DNA from 3 places in the Isoptericola sp. NPDC055063 genome. Region 1 is predicted to be linked to each of the others. Evidence: riboswitches for the same ligand, from Rfam matches in the RefSeq annotation. Region 1 holds a riboswitch; each other region holds the start of a gene.
The links. Region 1 has a riboswitch for thiamine pyrophosphate ahead of ACWF41_RS16700 (thiamine ABC transporter substrate-binding protein). Riboswitches for the same ligand answer to the same signal wherever they lie in the genome.
Positions count from the first base shown of each region.

Region 1 (6,472 bases):
GTTCGACCGCGCCGTCGAGGACGGTTGGGACGGCCCGCGGGGCGGGTTCGTCTACACGACGGACTGGTCGGGCACGCCGGTGGAGGCGCGCCGCTTCCACTGGGTGGCTGCCGAGGCGGCCGCCGCGGCGGACGTCCTGCACCGCGCGACGGGCGAGGAACGGTACGCAGAGCTGGCCGGCGGATGGTGGCGCTGGATCGACGACCACCTGGTGGACCACGAGCGCGGCTCCTGGTTCCACGAGCTCGACACCGACAACGTGCCCTCCGGGCGCACCTGGGTGGGGAAGCCCGACGTCTACCACGCGGCGCAGGCCGTCATCCTGCCGGACCTCCCGCTCACGGGCTCCTTCGCAGCCTCGGCCCGTGCCGCCGGGCGCATCCTGGAGGGCGCGCGGCTCGCGGCCCCGGCGGGGACGCCGGAGCGATGAGGATCTCGGCGAAGGCGGACTACGCCGTCCGCGCGGCCGCCGAGCTGGCCGCCGCGGCGGACAGCGGCCCGGTGCCCGCCGAGTCGCTCGCCCGCGCCCAGGGGGTGCCGCACCGGTTCCTGGAGGCGATCCTCAGCGACCTCCGGCGCGAGGGGATCGTCGCGAGCCGGCGCGGCGCCGGCGGCGGGTACGTCCTCGCGCGTCCCGCCGACCGGGTCACCGTCGCGGACGTCGTGCGCGCCGTGGACGGTCCGCTGGTCTTCGTGCGCGACGCCCGCCCGTCGGACCTCGAGTACACCGGCGCGGCGGCGTCGCTGCTGCACGTGTGGGTCGCGCTCCGCGTCAACGTACGGGCCGTGCTCGAGCAGGTGAGCCTCGCCGACCTCGCCGCCGGGAACGTCCCCGACGCGGTCCGGCGGCTCACCGACGACGAGGCGGCCTGGCACAGCCCGTGACGGCCCTCGTCGCCTGACGGGCGCACGGCACGACGCGGCGTGGCGCGGCCCCTGAGGGCCTTCGTCGCTTCACGGCGCTCGGCTCGGCTCGGCTCGGCACGGTACGGCACGACGCGGCGTGGCACGGTCCGTGACGGCCTTCGTCGCTTCACGGCGCACGGTACGGCTCGGTACGGCTCGGTACGGCTCGGCCCGCGACGGCATCTCGTCGCCGGCGGGCGCAGGGTACGGCTTGGTACGTCTCCCGTCCGCGATCGCCGTCGTCTCAGCATGCGACCCGTCGGCGGATACCATTGAATCCGATAGGACCGATCGGGTAACTTCGGTCTGTCGCGGCAGACCGGCTGCCGCCTCGACGGAGGGAACACCCCGTGCGGACTCTCGTCCTCCTCGCCCTCGTGGGCCTCAGTGCGCAGCTCGTCGACGGCAGCCTGGGGATGGCCTACGGCGTGACCTCGACGACGTTGCTGCTGGCGATCGGCACCAACCCCGCGGCGGCGTCCGCGACCGTCCACCTGGCGGAGGTCGGCACGACGCTCGCGTCGGGCGTCTCTCACTGGAAGTTCGGGAACGTGGACTGGAAGGTCGTCACCAAGATCGGCATCCCCGGTGCCGTGGGCGCCTTCGCCGGCGCGACGTTCCTCTCGTGGCTCTCCACCGAGATCGCCAAGCCGCTGATGTCCATCCTGCTGCTCGGCCTCGGCCTCTACGTGCTGCTGCGGTTCACGCTGCGCGGCCTCCGCACCGACCGCCTGGGGCAGCCGCTCCGCAAGCGCTTCCTCACGCCGCTCGGCCTCGTGGCGGGCTTCATGGACGCCACGGGCGGCGGCGGCTGGGGCCCGGTCGGCACCCCGGCCATCCTGGCGAGCGGCCGGATGGAGCCGCGCAAGGTGATCGGCTCGATCGACACGAGCGAGTTCTTCGTGGCCGTGGCCGCGAGCCTCGGCTTCCTGTTCGGCCTCGGGACCGCGGGCATCAACCCGTCCTGGGCGCTGGCGCTGCTGATCGGCGGCCTCATCGCCGCGCCGATCGCGGCGTGGCTCGTGCGCCTCGTCCCCCCGCGGGTCCTCGGCTCCGCCGTCGGCGGCATCATCGTGCTCACCAACGTGCGCACCCTGCTGAGCCTCGACGAGTTCCCCGTCGCCCCGGGCGTGCGCTCGCTCGTCCTGGGGATCATCGCGGTGGGCTGGGCTGTCGCCGTCGCCTACGCGTTCCGCCAGCACCGCAAGGCCCTCGTGGAGGAGAAGACCGAGGGCGACGTTCCCGCCGCGGCGGCTCCCGCGCCGACGCCCGCCGCCTGACACCGCTCGACCCGGCGGGCCGACGCTCCGCGGCGGCCGGTCCACGACGTCGACCGTGCACGACGTCGACCCGCACGACGTCGACCCGCACGACGTCGACCCGCACGACGTCGACCCGCACGACGTCGGCCCCGCACCGCCGCCCCCACCTCCGGGGCCGCGACGGCGGGGCCGTCGTCACGGGGGAAGGGGACGCCCCCGCGATTCCACCCGCGGAGCCGAGACGCGAGGGGTGGCGCCGTCGCGCCGTCCCGGTACCGTGTGAAGCCAGGAGATCTGCCTGCCAGACCCCGCTGCACGGCACTGGGAGGTGAGCCATGTCGATGCCCAGCACGTCGAACGACCATCAGCGACGCGAGCTCGTCGCGCTCGCGGAGCTGCTCGGCGCGGGGAGCCAGCTGCTCGTGGGCCAGTACCGCGTCGAGGTCGCCACGGGGTCGTGGTGGTGGTCGGACGAGGTCTACCGGATCTTCGGGCGCGAGCCCGGTGCCATCGAGCCCGGCCCGGAGGTGCTGCGCGCCCACCTGCACCCCGACGACCGCGAGCGGCTCTCCCGCACCGCGACGGTGGCGCTCGCGACCGGGCGCCCCTTCGCCGGCGGGCACCGCGTCGTCGACGACCACGGGCGCACGCATTCGGTGGTGGTGACCGGGCAGGCCCGGCACGGCGCCGACGGCACGTCGTCGCAGCTGGTCGGCTACGTCATCGACACCAGCCCGGTGGTACGCGACGCGCTGGAGCGCGAGGCCCACCGCGCCGTCTCGCGCGCGTTCGTCGCCGCCGCGGCGGCGGAGCAGGCCAAGGGCGCGATCATGGCGGTGTGCGGCGTGGACGAGTCGGTCGCCACGGAGGTGCTGTCGGACGTCGGCGCGCAGGTGGGCGTCTCCGCCCAGTCCGCGGGGGAGCAGGTCATGAAGGAGCTCGCACGGCCGGTCGGCGAGCGCGACACCGCGCTCACCGCCGCCGAGGTCGTCCGGGCGGCGCCGCCCGCGAAGGACGCCGCCGACCGGCTGAGCCGCGCGCTCGCCGGCGTAGGGCCGGTGGACCGGCCGCACGGGCACGACGCGCAGCTCGCCCGACGCCGCCCTCGCGCGAGCCGCTGACGCCGCGCGAGCCGCTGACGCCGTCGCGGCCCCGGGCGCGCCGGGCACTCGAGGGCTCGGACCCGCCCTGACCCGGACAGTGGGCCGGGACACAGATGGGCCCGGACGCGCGTCGGCCCGGGCCCGCGCGATGCGAGCCCGGGCCGACGGCGCTCAGTAGCCGATGATGCTCAACGGCGGGTGATGCTCAGTGGCTGGGGATGAAGCGGGCGGCCGCGCGCACGGCGCCCCGACGCGCGAGGCGCTTCGCGAGGACGGCGACGCCCCCGGAGACGGCCGCGAAGGTCACGGCCTGGACGATGGAGATCTCGTCGTCGTCCACGTTGGTGGGGGCGACGTTGCCGGTCGCCTTCTCCCACACCACCCCGATCAGCTTCTGTGCGACCCATCCGGCGGCGATCGTCAGCACCACCGTGCCGACCTTCACGCCCAGCGGCTGCTCGGTGTCCGTCACGTGCTCTCCCTCGGTCGGTCCCCGGCATGGCCGGTGCGTCGTCGCGTGCGTGCCCACGAGCGTCGTGGCACGTCAGGCATGTCACACCAGGGCGCCGCGGACGGGACCACGGTAGCGCGGCGCCGGTGTGTAGGCTCGTGGTGATACGACAGGGGAGCGCCCGCCGGCGCTGAGAGTGCGGAACGCCGCAGACCCTCGAACCTGACCCGGTTAGCACCGGTGGAGGAAGTCGGGAATCTCGTTCCCTGCGGGACGGCCGCACCACGACGGTGCCGGGTGCTCGCAGGACCCCCTTCTCGCACCCTGAGGAGGACAGCATGACCCGCAGGACCACGCAGCACCCGACCAGGCGCCGCCGGGCGACGGCCGCGGCGGGCGTCGCCGTCGTCGCCGTCGTCGCCGCCGTCGCCCTGCTGCCGCTGCTGGCGGCGTGCGGAGACGGGAGCGCGCCGGACGACGCGGCGAGCGCGTCGGACGCCGTCACGCTCGTCACGCACGACTCGTTCGCCGTCTCCGACGACGTGCTGGCCGCGTTCGAGAAGGAGTCCGGCCTCACCGTGAAGCAGGTGGCCCCCGGCGACGCGGGCACGCTGGTGAACCAGCTCGTGCTCACCAAGGACGCGCCGCTGGGCGACGTCGTCTTCGGCGTGGACAACACGTACGCGTCGCGGGCCGTGGACGCGGGGGTCTTCGAGCCGTACCAGCCCGCCGACCTGGACCCGCGGGTGGCGGCGTACGCGCCGGACGACCTCGACGGCACGCTGACGCCCGTCGACGTGGGCGACGTGTGCATGAACCTCGACGACGGCTGGTTCGAGAAGCACGACGTCACGCCGCCGGCCACGCTGGAGGATCTCGCGAAGCCGGCGTACAAGGACCTGACCGTCGTGACCAACCCCGCGACGTCGTCGCCGGGCCTCGCGTTCCTGCTCGCGACGATCGGGGCGTTCGGCGACGACGGCTGGCAGGGCTACTGGTCCGACCTGCGCGCCAACGGCGTCAAGGTGGCCGAGTCGTGGGAGGACGCGTACTACGTGGACTTCTCCGGCGCGGGCGAGGGCGGCGAGCGGCCGATCGCGCTCTCGTACGCGACGTCCCCGGCGTTCACGGTGAGCGACGACGGGAAGACCTCCACCACGAGCGCGATGCTCGACACCTGCTTCCGGCAGGTCGAGTACGCGGGCGTGCTCACGGGCGCCGCGAACCCCGAGGGCGCGCAGAAGCTCGTCGACTTCCTCACCTCGGAGGCCTTCCAGGCGGACGTGCCCGGGCAGATGTACATGTACCCGGCCGACCCGGACGTGGAGCTGCCCGCGGACTGGCAGAAGTTCGCCCCGCTGGCCGACAAGCCCTTCGAGGTGGCTCCCGCCGACGTGGCCGCGCACCGTGACGAGTGGATCGAGCAGTGGACGGCGACGGTCGTCGGTTGACGCGCCCCGTGCTCCGAGCCGCCCGCCCCACCGCCAGCCCGGCCCCCGGGGCGGCGCGGTCGCGTGCGGATCGATGGCGCGCGGATCGATGGCGCGCGGACCGCTGGGGCGCCTGGTTGGGGTGGGGTGCCGCCGTCGTGCTCCCGCTGGGCTTCCTCGCGATCTTCTTCGCCTGGCCGGTGACTTCGCTCGTCGTGCAGGGTTTCTTCACCGACACCCCCGCGGGCCGGGAGCTCGACCTGTCCGGGTTCGCGGAGGTGCTGTCCCAGCCGCGCACGTGGCGGATCGTCGGGCAGACGCTGGCGCAGGCCGTCACCGGCACGGTGCTGTCCGTGCTGCTCGGCCTGCCCGGCGCGTACGTGCTGTACCGGTGCCGGTTCCCCGGCCGCACGCTGGTGCGGGGGCTGGTGACGGTGCCGTTCGTGCTGCCCAGCGTGGTCGTGGGCGTCGCGTTCCGTGCGCTGTTCGCGCCCGGCGGCCTGCTCGGCTGGGCGCACCTGGAGGAGAGCTTCGCCGGCATCGTGCTGGCGCTGGTGTTCTTCAACTACGCCGTCGTGGTGCGCACCGTCGGCGGCATGTGGGAGCGCCTGGACCCGCGCGCCGAGCAGGCGGCCCGGGCGCTGGGCGCCACGCCCTGGCGCGCCTTCCGCACCGTGACGCTGCCCGCCCTCGGGCCGGCGATCGCGTCGGCAGCCGCGGTCGTTTTCCTGTTCTGCGCGACGGCGTTCGGCGTCGTCCTCGTCCTGGGCGGCCTGCGCTACGGCACCATCGAGACGGAGATCTGGACCCGCACCACCCAGTTCCTGGACCTGCGCTCCGCGGCCGTGCTGTCGGTGCTGCAGCTCGTCGTGGTGGGGGCCGCCCTGGCGGTCAGCTCCCGCGCCCGGGCCCGCCGGGAGCGCGCGCTGCACCTCACCAGCGACCGCGTCTCCACGCACCGGATGCGCCTGCGCGCGGGCGCCGACGGCTCGGACGTCGTGCCCGCGCTCGTGACGCTCGTCGTGGTGGCGGGCCTGCTCGTGCTGCCGATGGCCGGCCTGGTCACCCGCTCCCTGCACGCCCCCGACGGGTCCTGGAGCCTCGCCAACTACGCGGCGCTCGGCACCACCGGCGGGCGCAACGCCCTCACGGTCACGGTGTGGGAGGCGCTCGGGAACTCGCTGCGCACCGCCGCCTGGGCCGCCGCGATCGCCGTCGTCGTGGGAGGGCTCGTGGCCCTCGTCGTGTCCCGGCGGCCACGCCGGGCGGGCCTGCGGCGGGCCGTCGGGGTGCTCGACGCCGCGTTCATGCTGCCGCTCG
Region 1 covers NZ_JBSGUW010000013.1:162,673-169,144, reverse strand. Annotated here, with positions in the region: gene ACWF41_RS16725 (AGE family epimerase/isomerase) at 1-430, shown strand, start outside; gene ACWF41_RS16720 (RrF2 family transcriptional regulator) at 427-885, shown strand; gene ACWF41_RS16715 (sulfite exporter TauE/SafE family protein) at 1,257-2,186, shown strand; gene ACWF41_RS16710 (PAS domain-containing protein) at 2,504-3,289, shown strand; gene ACWF41_RS16705 (DUF4235 domain-containing protein) at 3,477-3,743, opposite strand; TPP riboswitch at 3,884-3,988, shown strand; gene ACWF41_RS16700 (thiamine ABC transporter substrate-binding protein) at 4,061-5,173, shown strand; gene ACWF41_RS16695 (ABC transporter permease) at 5,311-6,472, shown strand, end outside.

Region 2 (6,472 bases), on a different contig from region 1:
TGGTCGCCGCGCGCCTCCCGGCGGGATGGTCGGGGGTCGTCAGCCGCTGACGTCGAACGCGTCGTCACCCCGCGGCGGCACGTCCTCGACGTCGACGCCGGTGACGACGGCCGCGGTCGGGCCCGCGCGCAGGAAGTCGAGCATCGCCGCCACGTCGTCGGGAGCGCCTTCGATCTCGGCCTCGACGGTCCCGTCGGGCAGGTTGCGCACGTGCCCGACGACGCCCGCGCGGGCCGCGGCCTGCCGCGTCGCCCAGCGGAACCCGACGCCCTGGACGCGGCCGTGCACGCGCACGCGCCGCCGCACCGTGGTGGTCATCCGTCCCCCCGTCCCGCCTGACCCGTCGTGATCCCTCGTGATCCCTCGTGATCCCTCGTGACCCCGCGGTCAGTCGAACATGTCGCCGATGTCCCCGATGTCGTCGAGGATCCCGCCCAGCACCATCCCGCCCAGGACGGCGCCGAAGACGTCCGAGCCGCTGCGTCCGCCCCCTCGGCGCCCGCCCTCCCAGCCGCCGTACCCGCGGTCGTGCCCGCCGTTGTAGCCGCCGTCCCACCGCTGGCCGCTGCCGGCGCGGGCGATGTCGCGGTGCGCCAGGGTCGCGGCCTCCGCCGCGAGGGCCGCCCCGCGTCGGGCCGCGGCGAACGCGCGCTCCGGGTCGTCGGTCGTGCGCGCCTGCGCCACCTCGCGCTCGGCCTCCGCGAGGCGGGTGCGGGCGTCGGGGCCGACGGGGGCGCGGTAGTCGTCCACGACGGAGCGCGCGGCGGTGAGCTGCCGCTCGGCGTCGTCGAGCGCCGGGCCGAGGCGCGCCGCGGCCTTGCGGGCGCGATCGTCGCGTTCCGCGCGCTCCGCCACGGCGTCGTCGAGCGCGGTGTTGGCCTCGCGCACTCGCGTCAGCGCGTCGAGCGGGTCGCCGGGCTCGCCCGGGGCGGGCAGCGACGCGAGCGCGCCCTCGAGGGCGTCGACGGCGCCGTCGATCCGGCCCGCGCGCACCGCGGCCGGCAGCGCGCGGGCCTGGGCGAGCTCGGCGCGCGACTCGGCGACGATCGCGCCCAGCGCGGCCTCGGCGCGCAACGCCTCGGCCTCGTAGTCGTCGACGGCGCGCAGCAGGCCCTCCGCGCGGCGCACCGCCTCCTCCGCCGCGCGGGCCGCGGCGCCCGCCTCCGCCACCTGCTGCGTCGCGAGCCGCTTGCGCGCCGCCGCGGTGCTGCGGCCGGCGAACTCGAGGAGCCGCTCCGCCTGGTCGGGGTTGTCCGCGACCGGCAGGAGAGCGCGCTCCGCGTACTGGCCGCGCAACCGCTCGAGGTCGGCCCGCGCCGCGGGGACGGCGTCGCGCACCCGGGCCAGCTCGCCGTCCACCCGGGCCACGACGTCCGGCGTGCCGCGGACGGTCTGCCGCAGCCCCGCGAGGCCGCGGTCGAGGTCGTCCAGGGAGCCGCCGGCGGACCGGCACAGGTCCACGATCCGCGCCGACCACTCGCGCCGCTCGGTGTCGGTGTCCGGGACCTCGTCGTGCAGCCGCTGGTTGAGGTGGAACGCCTCCGCCAGCCGCTCGCGCGCCCGCCGCAGGGTCGGCGCGAGCTCGCGGGTGTCGCGCTCGCCGAGCTCGGCCACCGCGAAGGACAGCTCGTCCTCCGCCAGGCGGGCCCGCTCGTCGGTGCGCACCAGCGCGGAGCCGGCCTCGATGCCGAGCCGCTGCAGCTCGGCCTCGAGCTCCGCCGCGCGTGCCCGGGCGGCGCTCCTGCGCCGTGCTGCCCAGACCGCCACCGCCGTGACCAGCACGACCACCACGACCAGGCCCGTCACGATCCCGACGATCTGCCCCGCATCCATGGTCGGCATCGTAGGCGGAGCACGGCGGGTGCGGGGACGCCCCGGCGCGGAGCGGGTGCGGCCCCGGACCTGTCAGGGCCAGCGCTCGACATACGTCGCGCTGGCCCTGACAGGTCTTCGGTGCGTCAGTCGCGGCGCCGGGCGACCCGGAGCGCCACGAGGACGGCCGCACCGGCCAGCACGACGACGCCCCCGGCGATGCCGAGCACGACGACCAGCTCGGAGGAGCCGTCGTCGTCCGCGGTGCCGGTGCTGGCGGCCTGGGCGTCGGAGCCGGCCGCCGGGGAGCCGCAGGGCGTCGCCTCGGCGGCCGGGGTGGCCGCCGCCGCACCGGCGGGCGGGTCGTAGGTGAACGCGAACTGCCCGCTGGTCGGGTGGCCGTCGGCGGACACGATGCGCCAGTCGACGGTGTACTCGCCCGCCGGGCCGAGCGTCACCGGCACGGACGCGGTGCGGTCCTGCGTGGTGGGGCACCCGCTCGCGTGCTCGGTGCCGTCGGCGTCGGTCACCGAGATGACGGTGCTCGACCCGTCGGCGGCCAGGTTGAGCACCGCCTCGTCGAACGTGATCTCGACGGACTCGGGCGCCTCGGTCACGGTCGAGCCCGACGTCGGCGTGGTGCCGACGACGACGTTGTGCGCGCTCGCGGGCCCGGCGAGCCCGACGGCGCCCGCGAGGGCGAGGCCGAGCGCGCCCGCGCCGGCGAGGAGCGCGCGGCGGGTCGTGCGGGGACGGCCGCGGGTCATCGCTGCTCCGTCCGGGCGCGGGTGCGGGCCAGGGCGGCGACGCCGGTCACGGCGCCCACGAGACCCAGCCCCAGGCCCGCCGCAGCGAGCGCGAGGGGCAGGGTGTCGCCGGACCCGTCATCGGCCTGCGCCGAGGCGTCGGACCCGGTCTCGGCCGAGGCCCCTGCCGCACTGCCGTGCGCGTCGTCACCGGTCGCCGGCACGACCTGCAGCACGGGGGCCGGGTGCTCGGGCTCGGCGTCGCCGGTGGCCTCCTGGTCCCACTCGACGACCTCGCCGTCGGAGTAGGTCTGCGTCGTCGGCAGCGTGATCGCGTCGACGCCGTCGGGCACGGCGCCCGCCGAGACGGAGAAGCGAAGGAACTCGCCGGGCGCGATGCCGGCGTCGGGGTCGTCGGCGGTCCACTCGACGCTCGCGGGCGCCTCCGTGAGGGTGGTGCCCTGGACGTCGACCGGCTCGGGCAGCTCGGCCCGCGTCACCTTCGCGCTCCACCCGGGGACGGGCTCCACGGACACGCTGGTGAACGGGGTGTCGCTCGGCAGCGTCACCTTCACGGCCGTGGTCGACGCCTCGGGCGACTCGTTGGGGACCTTGAAGGTGAGGGTGGCGTACGCGCCGGACTCGGCGGAGTCCGGTGTCACCGTCACGTGCGCGGACGCGGCTCCGGCGCCCAGCAGGAGGGCGGGGACGGCGAGGGCGGCCGCTCCGGCGAGCCGACGGGTGCGGCGCGTGCGGGCAGGGGTGGTCGTAGGCATGGCTGTCTGCTCCGGTGGTTCGAGGGTTCGTGGGACGGCGAGGGCCCGCCCCGTCCGACCTCGGACCAGGGCAGGGCTCAGGCGGCGCGCGCGAGGGCGCCGCGCCGCACCGGGGGCCCGCGCGGCGCCGGACGGCGGCGCGCGTGCCACGGCAGCGGACGCCAGACCGGTCCCGCGACGACGGGCCCGCGGCGGGCCACGGGCAGCGAGGCCGGCCCCCGCACCAGCAGCGCCACGTGCGCCAGGTGCGAGGCGACGTTCGCGGCGGCCCGGTCGCCCGCGGCGAGCAGCAGCGCGGTCAGGAGGACGGCGACGGCGTGCGCGGCGAGCATCCACGTCGTGGTGCCGCCGTCGGCGGCGTGCTCCAGGTGCACGGCGGTCCCGGTCGCGGGGACCAGCGAGCCGGGCCCGAGGTCGTGCCCGGCGTGGCCCGCGAGGGCCGGGACGGCTCCGCCCGCGCCCACCGTGCTCCCGGTGCCCCAGGGGTCGTCGTCGGCGCGGGCGGCGCCGAGCACCGACAGGGCGGAGTGCTGCACGAGCTGCAGCGCGACCATGGCGGGCAGCAGGCGGCGCAGCGTCAGGCGACGGCGGGCGGTCCAGACGGCGACGGGCGCCGAGAGCGCCAGCACGACCAGCCACGCGAGGGGTGCACCGGGCAGCGCGCCGCCGCCCAGGAGGTGGGCGGCGGCCGCGATGCTGAGCGTCGTGCCGGCGACGAGGAGCTCGCGCACACGACGGACGACCACGGGCACCCCGGCACCCTATCCCGCCGGGCGACACGCCTGGGAGGACCCGCCGCCGACCGCTGCGGCCGGTGGGCTACGGTGGCGCCGAACGACACGGGGTGCCTCCCGCCGTCGGCCCCGGCCGGCGACGAGACGCTGAGATCACACCCGTCGAACCTGATTCAGCTAGCACTGACGAAGGGATGTCGACATGAGCGTGCGCGCGCATCACGACAGCTCCGCCCTCCGGGGCACCACCGCTCCCGCGACCACCGCACCAACCCCCGCGCCCAGCAGGCCCCGGGTCCTGGCGATCGCCGGCTCCGACCCGTCGGGCGGCGCCGGGATCCAAGCGGACCTCAAGGCGATCGCCGCGGCCGGCGGGTACGGCATGGCCGCGCTCACTGCCCTCACGGCCCAGAACACGCGCGGCGTGCGGGGGGTGCACGTGCCGCCCGCGGAGTTCCTCACGGCCCAGCTCGACGCGCTCGCGGACGACATCGCCATCGACGCCGTCAAGATCGGGATGCTCGCGTCGGCGCCCGTCGCGCGGGCCGTCGGCGCGTGGCTCGACGGCCTGCCGGACGGCGGGCCGGTTCCGGACGGCGCGAACGGGGCCCGCCCGGCCGTCGTGCTCGACCCGGTCATGTTGGCCACCAGCGGCGACCGCCTGCTGGACCCGACGGCGGAGCGCGCCGTGCGGGACCTGCTCGCGCGGGTCGACGTCGTCACGCCCAACCTGCCCGAGCTCGCGGTCCTGGCCGGCGAGCCCCCCGCGCCCGACTGGCCCGCCGCGCTCGACCAGGCGCGCCGGCTCGCCGCCCGGCACGACGTGCTGGTCGTGGCCAAGGGCGGGCACCTGACGGGCGACGATGCCGAGGAGGGCGACCCCGGCGCGCCCGACGCCCTCGTCGGCCCGGACGGCACGCTGCTGGAGCTCGCCGGCGAGCGGGTCCGCACCACGGCGACGCACGGCACCGGCTGCTCCCTGTCGAGCGGGCTGGCCGCCCGGTACGCCCGCACGGGGGACTGGGCCGAGGCGCTGCGCGGCACGAAGGCGTGGCTGGCGGCGGCGATCCGGGCGGGGGAGGCGCTGCGCGTCGGCGGGGGGCACGGGCCGGTCGACCATCTCGCGGGGAGCACCCCGGCGGGCGCCGTCGATCCGGAGCCCCCGGCCGGGCGGGACGAGGCCGCCGCCGGGGCCGGCCGCGACGCCGTCGACGGGTGGTGGGCCGCCGCCGCCGGGGTGCGGGCCGCGATCGACGAGCTGTCGTTCGTGCGGGCCCTTGGCGACGGGACGCTCGGTACGGACCGGTTCCGCGACTACCTCGAGCAGGACGCGATCTACCTGCGCGAGTACTCGCGCGCGCTGGCCCGGGCCAGCCAGCTCGCGCCCACGCGCGCCGAGCAGGCCTTCTGGGCCGGCGGCGCGCACGGCGCCCTGGTCACCGAGCTCGACCTGCACACGACGTGGCTCGGCGGGGAGCCGACCGACGTGCCGACCAGCCCGACGACGGCCGCGTACCTCGACCACCTGCGCGCCGCCGGGGACGACTACGCGACCCTCGTGGCCGCGGTCCTGCCGTGCTACTGGATCTACCAGGACGTGGGCGAGCGGCTCGCGGCCCGCAACCACCCCGGACACCCGTACGCCGCCTGGCTCGGCACGTACGCCGACGACGAGTTCGCCGCGGCGACCCGCCAGGCCGTCGCCGTCCTGCGCCGCGTCGCCGGCGCCGCGGGGCCGGCCACCCGGGTGCGGATGGGCGCGGCCTTCCAGGGGGCGTGCGAGCACGAGCTCGCGTTCTTCGACCAGGCCGCCCGGCCCCGCGCGGTCGCGCTCGAGGGGGCCGTGGCGGGGTGAGCCCGGGCGCGGTGGCCTGAGCCCGGCCCTGCCGGAGCACCCGGGTCAGGCCGGCGCCATGCCTTCACCGCGCCTTCGCCCCAGGTCGGGCAAACGCTTGCCAAAAGGCGGTGACCGGGGCAAGCGTGTCGGTGGCGGGTGTCAGAATGGTGGTGATGCCCGACACAACGCGCGCTCCGCGCAGCAGCAGCCGAGGCGCCGCAGGCGCCGATCCCTCCCACAGTCCGAGGAGGAGCTCCGCCTCCTCCGCCCCGCGCTCGTCCGTCGCGCCCGGCACGCCGCCGGGCGGGCCGTCGGGGCCGCCCGGCGCACCCGGCCATCGCGCCCCGGCGGACCCCGTCGCCCCGGCGGACCCCGTCGCCCCGGCGGACCCCGTCGCCCCCGCGGGCTCCGAGCTCTCGACCCTCGCGTCGATCCGCCGGCTGTACCCCTACGTCAGGCCCGCGTTGCCGCGCATGGTCGGCGGCCTCTTCTCGGCTCTCGGCGCGAGCCTCGCCGCGCTGGCGATCCCGCGCGTGCTCCAGACCCTCGTCGAGGGCCCCCTCGCGG
Region 2 covers NZ_JBSGUW010000014.1:119,925-126,396, reverse strand. Annotated here, with positions in the region: gene ACWF41_RS17350 (class I SAM-dependent methyltransferase) at 1-50, shown strand, start outside; gene ACWF41_RS17345 (acylphosphatase) at 40-318, opposite strand; gene ACWF41_RS17340 (hypothetical protein) at 388-1,833, opposite strand; gene ACWF41_RS17335 (copper resistance CopC family protein) at 1,959-2,579, opposite strand; gene ACWF41_RS17330 (YcnI family copper-binding membrane protein) at 2,576-3,334, opposite strand; gene ACWF41_RS17325 (hypothetical protein) at 3,412-4,086, opposite strand; TPP riboswitch at 4,165-4,280, shown strand; gene ACWF41_RS17320 (bifunctional hydroxymethylpyrimidine kinase/phosphomethylpyrimidine kinase) at 4,271-5,923, shown strand; gene ACWF41_RS17315 (ABC transporter ATP-binding protein) at 6,379-6,472, shown strand, end outside.
Region 2: another riboswitch for thiamine pyrophosphate. It lies ahead of ACWF41_RS17320 (bifunctional hydroxymethylpyrimidine kinase/phosphomethylpyrimidine kinase); the one in region 1 lies ahead of ACWF41_RS16700 (thiamine ABC transporter substrate-binding protein).

Region 3 (6,472 bases), on a different contig from region 1:
CCTCGCCGGCTCGGACGACAAGAGCTTCAGCACCGACTCCGCCGCGCCCGCGGTGGTCCACTCCCTTACGACCTCCCCGCCTGGAGCCGCCGCATGACCGCCACCCCCCGCGCCGTCGAGCTGGCGGTCGTCGCCGCCCGGGCCGCCTCGGACCGCAAGGCGCAGGAGATCATCGCGCTCGACGTGAGCGAGCAGCTCGTCCTCACGGACGTGTTCCTCATCGCGTCGGGCACCAACGAGCGCCAGGTCTCGGCGATCGTGGACGCCGTCGAGGAGGCGATGATCACGGCCGGCGCCAAGCCGATCCGGCGCGAGGGCAAGGCCCAGGCGCGCTGGGTGCTGCTCGACTTTGGGGACGTCGTCGTGCACGTGCAGCACGCCGAGGACCGGGTCTACTACGCGCTGGAGCGCCTCTGGAAGGACTGCCCGGCCATCGACCTGCCCGAGGACGCGCGCGGCGGCGACGGCGCAGCCGCGGCGGCCGAGTACGGCGACGCCGCGGGTGACGGGGCCATCCGTCTCGCGGGCGACGAGCGGTGACGGCCGGGACCGTCGTCCTGCTGCGCCACGCCCGCACGGCGTACAACGCGTCCCTGCGGCTGCAGGGGCAGATCGACATCCCGCTCGACGACGTCGGCCGCTGGCAGGCGGGGGAGGGCGGCTCCGCCCTCGCGTCGTCCCACCGCGCGACGCGCATCGTCTCCTCCGACCTGGGTCGCGCCCTCGAGACCGCGACCGCGTACGCGGACGCGCTCGGCGGCGCCCCCGTGCAGACCGACGTGCGGTTGCGCGAGCGTGGCTTCGGCGAGTGGGAGGGCATGACGGGCGAGGAGCTCTCCGCGCGCTGGCCCGAGGAGTACGCCGCCTGGCGCCGCGGCGCCGAGCCGGCGGGAGCGGGAGCGGAGTCCAAGGCGGAGGTCGCCGCGCGGATGGCCGAGGCCGTCGCCGAGCACGCGGAGCAGCTGGACGACGACGCGACCCTGGTCCTCGTCTCCCACGGCGCCGCGATCTCGTTGGGGGTGACGGCGCTGCTCGGCCTCGACCCGACCTCGTGGCGCGGGCTGGCCGGGATGCACAACGTGCACTGGTCGCACCTGCATCGGGCGGGGGCCGGCGCTGTCCCGGCGTGGCGGCTCGTGGCGCACAACGTGGGGGCCGGGTACCCGCTGGACCACTGGCAGGCCGGTCCGGACTGGAATTTGGAACCTGGCCCGAAGTCTGCCTAAGATATCGACGTTCCGAGGGGCGCAAGCCCGGAGGAACACACCGAATCAGACGAAACATGGGTCGCTCGCGGCCATGGATCGCCGGTTCTCGGGGCTGTGGCGCAGCTGGTAGCGCACCTGCATGGCATGCAGGGGGTCAGGGGTTCGAGTCCCCTCAGCTCCACCCCGACGAAAAGGCCCGGAACCACATGGTTCCGGGCCTTCTCGCGTACCCGGGTCCCACGGGGCGGGACGGCCTTGCGTCGACGACGCCGTCGCCTAGGGTCGGTCCTGCGGCCGCATCGAGGGCCGCCGCAGGTGACGTCACACCTGACGCACAACTGAAGACACCCATGACAGGGGAGCGCCGTCGAAGGGGCGCTGAGAGTGCGGGCACGAGCCGCAGACCCTTGGAACCTGCTCCGGTTAGCACCGGCGAAGGGAGTTACCTGGAATGTCCGCGCCCATCATGCGTCCGACCGTCCTCGGGACGGCTCGCGCGAGCCTGCGGTACCGCACCGTCGACCTGGTCACGATGGCGATGCTCGGCGTCGCCGTCGGCGTCGTCTTCTGGGGCTGGACGCAGCTCTACCACCTGCTCTCCGCGGGGCTCGTCGTCGCGTTCCCGCCGGCCACCGGCCTGCTCGGCGGCGGCTGGCTGCTCGGCGGCGTGCTCGGCGGGCTGATCGTCCGCAAGCCTGGCGCCGCGCTGCTCACCGAGGTCGTGGCCGCGAGCGTCGAGGCCCTGCTCGGCGCCGGCTGGGGCTTCTCGGCGATCGTCTCGGGCGTCGTGCAGGGGCTCGGCGTCGAGCTCGTCCTGGCGCTGTTCCTGTACCGCCGGTTCGGCACCGCGGTGGCGGCGCTGTCGGGTGCCGCCGCGGGCGCGTGCGGCGCCGTCTACGAGTGGTTCGCCTACTACCCCGACTGGCAGTGGGGGTTCCGCCTCGCCTACCTCGGCTTCTTCGCGCTGTCCGGCGCGCTCCTCGCGGGGCTCGGCGGCGCGGCGCTGGTGCGCGCCCTCGCCCGCACCGGGGTGCTGGACGCGTTCGCGCCCGGCCGGGACCTGGCCGACGGCGCCGCCGGGGCGGCCCGTGTCGCCCGTGGCTGACGGCGGCGCGCGCGCCCGGCTGGCGGGGCTCACCTGGCGCCCGACGGGGCGGGCGACGCCGGTGCTCGACGGGCTCGATCTCGCCGTCGGCGCCGGGGAACGCATCGGGCTCGTCGGTCCCAGCGGGGCCGGCAAGTCGACCGTGCTGCACGCCCTGGCGGGCGTGCTCGGCGACCCGCTGCCGGGCGACCTGTCCGGCACGGCCCACGTGGACGGCGTCGTCGGCCTCGTGCTCCAGGACCCCGGGGCCGCCGTCGTCGCCGAGCGGATCGGCCGCGACGTCGCGTTCGGGCCCGAGAACGCCGGCCTGCCGCGGGAGGAGATCTGGCGCCGCGCCCGTGGGGCGCTGGACCACGTGGGGCTGCGGTACCCGCTCGACCGGCCGACCTCCGCGCTGTCCGGCGGGGAGCTGCAGCGGCTCGCGCTCGCAGGCGCGCTGGCGTGCGGCCCGGACCTGCTGCTCCTCGACGAGCCGACCGCCATGCTCGACCCGGACGCCGCGGCCGAGGTGCGGTCCGCGGTGCTCGACGCGCTCGCCGGGACGGAGACTTCGCTGGTGGTCGTCGACCACCACGTGGGGCCGTGGCTGGAGCACCTCGACCGGGTGGTGGTGCTCGGCCCGGGCGGCGTCGTCACGCACGACGTCGCGCCGGGCGCCCTGCGCGCACCTGGGGTCGAGCCCGGGGGCGAGCCCGGGGTCGATCAGGGCGCCCCGCTCCGGGCCGCGCTCACCGCCGCCGGCATCTGGCTCCCGGACGCCCCGGCGCCCGACCCGCTGCCCGTGCCCGCGGCGCTGGTCGCGCCGGACGACGCCGGTCCGGAGGTGACCGTCGACGCACTCGGCGTCGACCTCACGACCCGGGGCCTGCGGGGCCGCACCACCACGCGCGCGCTGGACGGCGTCGACGCCCGCCTGCCCGCGGGCCGGTTCACCGCGGTCACCGGCCCGTCCGGGGCGGGGAAGTCCACGCTCGTGGCAGCCCTCGCCGGGCACCTGCGGCCCGCGCGGGGGCGCGTGGCCGGGTCGCCCGGGCGCGGCACCCGGTCGCGCGAGCTCGCCCGCCGCTGCGGGTGGGTGCCGCAGCATCCCGAGCACGGGCTGCTCGCGCTGCGCGTTCGCGACGAGGTGGCGCTCACCGGCAGGCGGCTCGATGTGCCCGTGGACGTCGACGCCGTGCTCGCGCTGCTGCGCCTGGACCATCTCGCCGACGCGCACCCGTTCCGCCTCTCCGGCGGCGAGCAGCGGCGGCTGGCGCTCGCGGCGGCTCTCGCGCACCGGCCACCCCTGGCGCTGCTCGACGAGCCCACCGTGGGCCAGGACCGGCACACGTGGGCCGCCGTGGCCGGGTGGGTCGTCGCGGCCGCCGGGCACGGCGCCACCGTGGCGGCGAGCACCCACGACCGCCACCTCGTCGGGCTCGCCGACCATCGCGTCGCGCTGCCGCCGGGCGGGCCGGACGAGGACGGGCACGGCATGGGCCGCCCGCACCGGGTGGCCGCGGCATGACGGGCGGTGGCGGCACGACCGGCGCGCTCGGCGTGCTGGGGCGGGCGAACCCGCTCGTGCTCGTGACGCTCGGGCTGCTGGGCCTGGTCGCGTCGTTCGGGGTGCGGGACCTCGCGTCGGCGGCCGCCGCGCTGGGCGCCGTCGTCGCCTGCGGGGCGGTCGGCCTGCCGCGGCGCTCCGGGCCGGCGGCGCGCTACCTCGCGGTGGTCGTGGCGGTCGCGTCGGTCACGTGGTCGACGTGGCTGCTGGGCGGCCGCGACCTCGAGGTCGCGGCCGTCGCGGGGATGCGGATCGCGGTCCTCGCGCTGCCGGGCGTCGCGCTCGCGCCCCTGATCGACCCGAGCGGGCTGGCCGACCAGCTGGGCCAGCGCCTGCGGCTGCCCGCGCGGTTCGTCGTCGGGGTCGCGGCCGCGCTCCAGCGGTTCGAGCGCCTCGGCACCGTGTGGGAGCAGGCGTCGCGGGCCCGCCGGTCCCGCGGCGTCGGGCCGGGGCACGGGCCCCTCGACCGCGGGCGGCACGCCGCCTCCGTGACGTTCGCCGTCCTCGCGGCCACACTGCGCGACGCGACGACCATGGCGGTGGCGATGGACGCCCGTGGCTTCGCGGGCGCGGGCTCGCGGACCTGGGCGGAGCCGGCGCCGTGGGCCCGGCACGACACCGCGGTGCTGGCCGTCGGCGTCCTGGTCGCGGCGCTGCCGTTCGCCGTCCTCGCGGCGGGGTAGACGCCCCACCCCTGACAGGTGAGGGATCGCCCGCGGCGCGCACACTGGGCTCAGGAGGTGCGCGCATGGCCGGACCGGAGGCACGCCCGCAGCACGACTTCGACGCCCTGTACGCGGGGGACGTCCCGCCGCCGTGGGAGATCGGCCGCCCGCAGCCCGCGCTGCTCTCCCTGGTGCGGCGGTCGGTGCTCGCGGACCCGGTGCTCGACGCCGGGTGCGGCACCGGCGTGCTGGCGCTCGCCGTCGCGCGGTCCGGGCACCGGGTCGTGGGGGTCGACGGCGCGGCCCACGCGATCTCGCGCGCCCGGGAGCGGGCCGCGGAGGCGATCCTCGAGCCGCCGGGCGAGGTGCGCTTCGAGGTGGCCGACGCCCGCCACCTCGACCGCCTCGACGTGCGCCCGCGCACGGTCCTGGACTCCGGGCTGCTGCACTCCCTCGACGCCGACGGCCGCGCCGCCTACGTGGCCGGGCTGGCCGTGATCTGCCCGCCCGACGCGCTCGTCGCCGTGCTCGCGATGTCGGTGCGGGCCGGGCTCGGCTGGGGCACCACCGCGGGCGACCTGCGCGCCGCGTTCCCGGCGGCGGACTGGACGTCCACCGAGGTCACGGACGCGGAGATCGTCGCGCGGCCGACCGACGACGAGCAGCACCTGCCGGCGCTGCTCCTCACGACGCGGCGCGCGTGAGCCCCTGCGCCCCGACCGCGGCGAGCAGCGCGCGGGCCCTGGCCGGCCCCACCGTGCGGCCGGGCCGCGCGGCGATCGCCTCCAGCCCGGGGAACGTCGCCGCGTCGGCCGGGACCAGGCCCCGGCGGGCCGCCTCCGCGAGGTAGGGCAGCGCCGCACCGGCGACGTCGAGCACGCGGGGGAGCCAGCGGGGCAGCGGGCCGTCGGTGGCGCCCGCCGCGGCGACCGCCTCGGTGAGCACCGGCCACAGGGCGGGCAGCGTGGCGGGGCGGCGCTCCACCACGCGGACCATGCGCGCGGGGCTCGCCGCGGGCTGCGTCACCAGGGCGCGCGCGGCGAGGCGGACGCCCGCCCAGCCGATGCCGCCGCTCTCGATCAGCTCGCGCACGACGTGCTCCCCGGCGATCCCCGCGTCGCCCTCGTGGCACAGCATGGACAGGGCGACGGCGTGCAGGGCCGCGCTGCGCGGCGGGACTCCGCCGGCCGGCGGCCGCAGCGGCCCGCCCGTGCCCTCGGTGCGGTTGCGGTGCTCGTGCGCGCGCAGCACGCCGGCCTCCGCGTCCCAGGCCAGCCATGCCTCGGTGCCGCGCGTGGGGTAGCCGGACGTGTCGGGCTCCTCGCCCTCGGCGCGCGCGACGGCGGCGCACTGGCCCTCGCGCTCCAGGTCGTACGCCCACACCTTGACGACCCGGTAGACGCGGCCGGGGTGGGCGGGGAGCCGCAGGTCGAGGGCGAGCAGCCTCGTGGGGGCGTCCGGGTCCTGCCAGGTCGCGGTGACGCCGACCCCGTCGTCGACGGCGGGCAGCGTCGCGACGCCCGCGGGCCACACGGCGTCGAAGTCGTCGGGGACGCCCACGGGTGCCGGTGCCGCCGGGGCGGGGGCCACCGGCTCCCCCGCGACCGGCGGGAGCGCCGCCACGGTCTCCCGCGCGGCGACCACGGCCCGCGAGGAGCCCGGCCGTGCGGCCAGCCGCCGCAACCCTGGCACGGCGAGGACCGCGGGGTCGGCGACCCCGGTCGCGACGGCGGCGGCCGCGTCCGGCGCGAGGGCGAGCATCGCCTCGGCCAGCTCCGCGGTGCCGGCCAGCAGGCGGGTCCGGGCCTGGGAGGCGGCGAGGAGGTCGTCGAGCACCGGCCAGACCACCGACGCGAGCCCGTCGTCCGCGAGGCGGACCGCCGCGGCGGCGAACGCCGCGAGGGCGCGCGGCGTGGTCTGCAGGTCGAGCAGGGCCGCGTCGGCGACG
Region 3 covers NZ_JBSGUW010000015.1:156,818-163,289, reverse strand. Annotated here, with positions in the region: partial or broken gene ACWF41_RS18255 (hypothetical protein) at 1-97, shown strand, start outside; gene rsfS (ribosome silencing factor) at 94-540, shown strand; gene ACWF41_RS18245 (histidine phosphatase family protein) at 537-1,226, shown strand; tRNA gene ACWF41_RS18240 (tRNA-Ala) at 1,317-1,389, shown strand; TPP riboswitch at 1,554-1,666, shown strand; gene ACWF41_RS18235 (ECF transporter S component) at 1,660-2,313, shown strand; gene ACWF41_RS18230 (ABC transporter ATP-binding protein) at 2,306-3,820, shown strand; gene ACWF41_RS18225 (energy-coupling factor transporter transmembrane component T family protein) at 3,817-4,542, shown strand; gene ACWF41_RS18220 (class I SAM-dependent methyltransferase) at 4,608-5,228, shown strand; gene ACWF41_RS18215 (hypothetical protein) at 5,209-6,472, opposite strand, start outside.
Region 3: another riboswitch for thiamine pyrophosphate. It lies ahead of ACWF41_RS18235 (ECF transporter S component); the one in region 1 lies ahead of ACWF41_RS16700 (thiamine ABC transporter substrate-binding protein).